Saccharicrinis fermentans DSM 9555 = JCM 21142: one gene and its partner. The protein of the gene in region 1 binds, or shares a complex with, the protein of each later gene. Links are inferred from orthologs where the notes say so. Each region holds a gene or a part of one and is shown on either strand. Other genes may lie near its edges. The genes, in order: CYTFE_RS0103540 and CYTFE_RS0115525.

What was found.
Region 2: the proteins of CYTFE_RS0103540 (region 1) and CYTFE_RS0115525 are in contact, whole or in part, in a solved structure (PDB 8RP0), measured with the Escherichia coli proteins. The link is inferred for Saccharicrinis fermentans DSM 9555 = JCM 21142 from one-to-one orthologs.

What each region holds. Positions count from the first base shown.
Region 1 is NZ_KI912107.1:826,903-830,089, reverse strand. The notes cover bases 216-3,070. They hold CYTFE_RS0103540 (anthranilate synthase component I family protein), read right to left. Parts: upstream 2,376-3,070; coding sequence 1,056-2,375; downstream 216-1,055. Other genes in these bases: CYTFE_RS0103535 (peroxiredoxin), read right to left, coding at 2,475-3,070; tilS (tRNA lysidine(34) synthetase TilS), read right to left, coding at 216-1,063. In the rest of the region: more of tilS, read right to left, coding at 1-215; more of CYTFE_RS0103535, read right to left, coding at 3,071-3,110. UniProt on the Escherichia coli protein: Part of a heterodimeric complex that catalyzes the two-step biosynthesis of 4-amino-4-deoxychorismate (ADC), a precursor of p-aminobenzoate (PABA) and tetrahydrofolate.
Region 2 is NZ_KI912107.1:3,810,744-3,813,888, forward strand. The notes cover bases 163-2,975. They hold CYTFE_RS0115525 (anthranilate synthase component II), read right to left. Parts: upstream 1,949-2,975; coding sequence 1,376-1,948; downstream 163-1,375. Other genes in these bases: trpC (indole-3-glycerol phosphate synthase TrpC), read right to left, coding at 163-273; trpD (anthranilate phosphoribosyltransferase), read right to left, coding at 340-1,338; CYTFE_RS0115530 (anthranilate synthase component I family protein), read right to left, coding at 1,975-2,975. Outside these bases: more of trpC, read right to left, coding at 1-162; more of CYTFE_RS0115530, read right to left, coding at 2,976-3,145. UniProt on the Escherichia coli protein: Part of a heterodimeric complex that catalyzes the two-step biosynthesis of 4-amino-4-deoxychorismate (ADC), a precursor of p-aminobenzoate (PABA) and tetrahydrofolate.

The DNA of each region.
Region 1 (3,187 bases):
CTTCCGCACGCGTATCAATACGATAGCCCTGCGCATCAATACCCGAAGCAATATTCAATTTGACAGGCTGCTTCAATTCATATTGATCTACCTCAATATAAAAAATATCGTCCTGTTGTTTTTCGGCATGGGGCAAAAGAATAATATTAAAACGATCCTTTATGAGCCTATATGAAGGGGCATAAAACTGCTTGCCCGAGACTTGGTTTTCAATGCATTCTACCAGCTCCTGAATAACAGAACCATTAAAACCATAGGGTTGTAATATTTCAAATAACACCAAGTGTTTATCGACAAAACGATCAACATGCTGTAAAGATATGAGTAGCTGACCATCCTGTTCAACCACCACTTCCTTTGTCAGTTCTTTCACTGAATCCTGAAAAAAACGACTGACCTGCTCCATATGCTTCATATTGCTTTGCATGGTATCCATAAAAGATGGATTTAGCTCCCGAAACAAGGGAAGTATCTGATGTCTCACTTTATTACGTAAATAAACAGACTCCAGATTAGAAGAATCTGTACGGTAATTCAATTTATGAACAGCACAATAATCCTCTATTTCACCACGAGAAAACGCTAACAAGGGACGAATAAGCCGACCTCGAAGCGGCTTCATGCCCACCAGTCCCTTAATACCCGTTCCCCTAGCTAAGTTTAAAAAAAAGGTTTCAATACTATCATCCTTATGGTGCCCTGTAGCGATCCAATCAAGACGCTCGGTCTTCAACAAGTCATGAAACCATGCATAACGAAGATCCCTAGCTGCCATTTCAATGGAGATTCCTTTTTCAGTAGCAAACTCAGTCGTATCAAATGATCTTTGATAGAGGGTCACACCAAGAGAGGCACACAAATCCACCACGTATTGCTCATCTCCATCAGATTCATCTCCACGCAAATTAAAATTACAATGCGCTGCACAAATAGCTACTTTTGCTGTATGTAAAAGGTGCAATAATGCAACAGAATCGGCACCTCCACTTAAAGCCACCAAGATCTTTTGTCCAGAGATATAAACACAATAATCATGTAAATACTGTAAAAATCGCTCATTCATAAGCTCCTTGTTTATCCTGGTTAAATAATTGAAAAATAGCTTTTGCTTTTAACAAGCACTCCTCATACTCTTTTTGGGGTACACTCTTTTGGGTGATAGCACTTCCCACCATAAAAGATACATATTGGTGAGCCGCATTATATAACAAAGTACGAATGACCACATTAAAATCAAAATCTCCATCCGGACTAAAATAACCTATTGCACCAGCATACACCCCTCTTTTACTCTCCTCATATTTCTCAATCAGCTCCATCGCTCTCACTTTAGGAGCACCAGTCATGGAACCGGCAGGGAACAAGGAGCGTATTGCATCAATTCCTCCTTTATTTTGATGAAGCGTTGCTGTAACGGTAGATATCATTTGAAACACCTGTGGAAAAGCATATACACCACAAAGTTCTTCCACTCCCACAGAGCCCTGCTCCGCAATATGCGACAAATCATTCCGTACCAAGTCAACAATCATTATGTTCTCGGAACGTTCTTTGGCATTCATAAACAATGCCCTTTTCAGACTGGTATCTTCACGCTTATCTTTACCCCTTTGGGCAGTTCCTTTAATGGGTTGACTGATAATTTTACCACCTTCTTTCTTGACAAACCGTTCTGGTGAAGCACAAAGAATATAATGATCCTCCGCCTTAAAAAAACCAGAAAAAGGAGTAGGAGATATTTCTACCAAACTATTATAGGTTGTAAAAGGATCCAAGACCACCTTTTCAGCATAAAACTCTATGCAGTAATTGAGTTCATAAACATCACCCCTATGAATATGATCTAAAATAGCTTCCACAGATCTACAATATTTGTCCTTATCAACCCTTGCTTTAAAACGGAGTGCAGTCTTTTCTTGAAAACCTTTGTTTTGACAATAAATAGTCGACATCATTTCCCGAACATCCTCTTTCGTGTTTACTCCCTCTAAATAACCAATAACCCAACGATTCTCCCGCTGCAAAATAATGAAACGCGGTTGGTAAAAACACGCTTTGTCAAAATTTAATCCATCCCTATTTACAGAACACAAATTCTCCAAGTCGTTTTTTAAATCATAACTCCAATAACCACAAAGCCAATCCCGGATATCTTCATTTAGTTTTTGAACAACATCAAAACCACCTCTTACTACATTTATATGATCCAGTCCCGCCAGAAAATCTATTGAATGATAATGAACTCCAGATCTCTTTGGTAGATAGTGGTCACAACTATCATAGACAGCACCATATTTAAATCTTCTGCAATATTGAACCACTTGATGTTTAAAATCCTTGGGATTATCAACATCAAAAGAAATATACTTTCGCATGGCGCAAATTTAGTTCAAAATGGAATAACAAAACACCGGAAAGCAAAAAAAAAGCATCTACAAATACATGCAGATGCTTTCATTTTATTTTCAGAAAAACTATCCTCGCTTACCTAGATACTCTGAGATACCCTCTTGCGAAGCTACCAATCCTTCGTCTCCTGCATGCCAATTAGCAGGACAAACCTCTCCATTTTCTTCGAAGAACTGCAAAGCATCAATCATTCTTAGGGTTTCATCAACACTACGTCCAAGTGGCATATCATTCACAACTTGATGACGCACAACACCCTCCTTATCAATCAAAAACAATCCCCTATATGCCATTGGAGTACCTTCAAAAACCATTTGTCCTTCTTCGTTATAATCATACTCTCCGGCCAATACGTCATAATTTTCAGAAATGGTCATTGCATTATCAGCAACCAATGGGAATTTAACACCCTTGATTCCACCTTCTTTTTTATCTGTTTGCAACCATTTCCAATGCGAAAAAGCCGAGTCTACAGAAACCCCAATTACCTGAACATTTCTTTTTTCAAACTCTTCAATCTTGTCCTGAAAAGCAATAATCTCGGTTGGACAAACAAATGTAAAATCAGCGGGATAAAAGAACAACACCACGTTCTTTTTACCTACAAATTGATCAAGAGAATAATTCTCAACCATTTCACTGCCATTAATAACTGCTTCTGCTTTAAAAGCGGGTGCTTTTTTTCCTACTAAAACTGCCATAATTTTTTTATTTGTTTATTTGATTCTGAAATATGATACAATTACACGTGAAACAAAAGATAATAAATTTTGTTCTT
Region 2 (3,145 bases), 3.0 Mb from region 1 along the record:
GGTTAATACAGAGATACCACTTACACCAGCTCTCTCATACATAGGCACGACCTCCTCAACAGTCGACATACTATTAATAACGCCTTTGGACGGTGACATTCTCTTATATTCGGATATAATACCATTGTGGTTTTCATCCTGTAAAAAAGCTTTCAACGAAGGCACTTCCGACCGAAAGTAATCATAACCTTTCAGTTTTTCTACAGTGGTATATTCCTGTTGACGAAGCACTTCAATTCTTTTTTGAGCAACTATTTTATCTAAAATATTCATCTTTTATGGTGTCGGAATTTGAGTATCTGCACATCAGATAACTTGCATTAAAAATAATATGCGCTATCATTCACTTAACGCGACTAATGATTTTAGCGTTTGTTTGGCTCTTCCCGAGAGCAAAGAATCCTTAGCCAAAGCAATGGCATCCTCCACTGATTTGGACTTATCCATACAACTAATGGCCATAGCGGCATTGGCAAAAATAGTCGAATTTTGCGCATCCGTACCCTTACCATCTAATATATTTGTAAATATTTGGGCTGCTTGAGGAACCGTATCTCCCCCAAAAATATCTTCCTGACAAATCCGTTTAAAACCTAAATATTCCGGAGCAATCAATTGTTCACCCTCATTGGTGATCGACTTAAAATCTCCGGTAAGCGAGATCTCATCATAACCGTCCAGACTATGAATGATGGTATAATTTTTATTGGTATCCTGAAACAGATATTGATACAAACGAGCCAACTCTAAACTATACACACCCAGTAACTGGCTATTAGGGAAAGATGGATTTACCAATGGGCCAAGCATATTAAAAAAAGTTTTTAAACCGAGCTCCTTGCGATAAGGAGCCACCGCTTTCATGGCAGGGTGAAACAAAGGTGCATGCAAAAAGCAAATTCCAGCTTTATCCGTTTGTCTTTTTAAAACATCTTCCTCATTACTAAACTTATACCCAAGATATTCCATCACATTGGACGAACCACTGGCCGACGAAACACCATAATTACCATGTTTGGTTACTTTATATCCAGCACCCGCCACTACAAACGAAGATAAGGTGGAGATATTAAAAGTATTTTTTCCATCTCCGCCCGTCCCCACAATGTCAATGGCCTCAAAATCTGAGAGATCCACCTTACAACAAAGCTCCAATAAAGCATCCCGGAAGCCACTTAATTCTTCTACACTTATGGGGCGCATCATATAAACCGAAAGAAATGCAACCACATGAGATCCATTATATTTATCAGCGGCTATATCTATTAATATCTCTTTGGCCTCAGAACGGCTCAACTTTTTATATTCAAAGAGTTTTTTTAGAATATCTTTAATCATAATTTTACAAACTACAAGGTTTTAGACAATAGATTCATTAAGACTTCAACCAATTTTCGATCATTCTTTTTCCATGCTGAGTAAGTATGGATTCCGGATGAAACTGCACCCCTCTCACATCGTATTCGTTGTGATGCAAGCCCATTATTTTACCTTCCTCATCACGCGAAGTGACCGTAAAACAGCTTGGCAAATCCTCCTCGTTCACCACCCATGAATGGTATCTTCCCACATTAATTTCATTGGGCACATCCTTAAAAAGAACCTCATCTTCTGCAATGACAGATACGGGCGTGGCCACACCATGATATACCGTTGACAAGTTAGAGATAGAGCCTCCAAAGGCCTCTGCAATAGCCTGATGCCCCAGACATACCCCTAAGATACTTTTTGTGGCTCCATATTTTTTTATCAAGGGAATTAAAATACCTGCATCACTGGGAATACCGGGACCAGGAGACAACAATATTTTATCATACTTTTCAATTTCATCCAATAAAATCTGGTCGTTTCGTACCACATCTATCTTATAACCCACAATCTCCTCTATATAGTGGACCAGATTATAGGTGAATGAATCATAATTATCAAAAACTAATATTTTTTCCATGTCTGTATATTCAAAACAATTAAAAATCAAAACGCAGCAGCTAACTCCACTGCTTTTTTCAGTGCCCCCAATTTATTATTCACCTCTGCCAACTCACTTTCCGGAACCGATGCCGAAACCACACCCGCACCAGCCTGATAATACAGAGTATTATTTTTACAAAGGAAAGAGCGAATCATAATGGCCTGATTAAAAGAACCATCAAAACCTAACATACCAATACAACCGCCATAATATCCACGGTTTTGGTTTTCGTATTTATCAATCAGCTCCATAGCCTTATACTTGGGTGCTCCCGAAAGTGTTCCTGCAGGAAAAGTATCAGCCATCACCCTACAAGTATTGGAACTCTTCTTGAGCTGCCCCCTCACATCAGATACAAGATGAAGAACGTGAGAATAATATTGTACTTCTTTGTAAGTCTTTACCTTTACTTTTTCACAATTTCGACTTAGATCATTACGGGCCAAATCAACCAACATCACATGTTCAGCATTCTCTTTGGGGTCGTTGCTCAACTGCTCAGCCAGCTCCTTATCCTTAATGTCGTTCCCTGTACGCTTAAAAGTACCGGCAATAGGATTAATCGTCGCCTCACCCTTACGAATCACCAACTGAGCCTCAGGTGAAGAACCTAGTATTTTATAACTTCCATAATCAAAATAATATAAATACGGAGAGGGATTAATATTACGCAAAGCCCTATAAACATTAAACTCATCTCCGGTATACTTACGTTTAAACTGCCGCGAAAGTACGATCTGAAACACGTCTCCTCTAAAACAATGTTCTTTCCCCTTTTTCACCATCTCTATATAATCATGATCACTTACATTAGACACTTCTTCCCCATCCGGATGAAAACTAAAGTTGGGCACCGTACGATTATGCAACAGTTCCATAATTTCGTCCAGCTCACTTTCCTGACCCTCAGGCAAATTTTCTATCAGCTTTATTTGGTTTGAAAAATGGTTAAACGCCAAAACATATTTATAATAATTATACCTGATCTCCGGTATCTCATATGCTTCATCTACCTTATTTTTCAACTGAATCGATTCAAAGTGCTGCACGGCATCATAGGATGAATAACCAAATAAACCATTTACTTTAGGGGCATTGGTGGGCAACTCCACATTAAACAACTTTAAAAAGGAATCCAATTGAGCAGGCACATCCTTTATGGCAGGGCTTTCC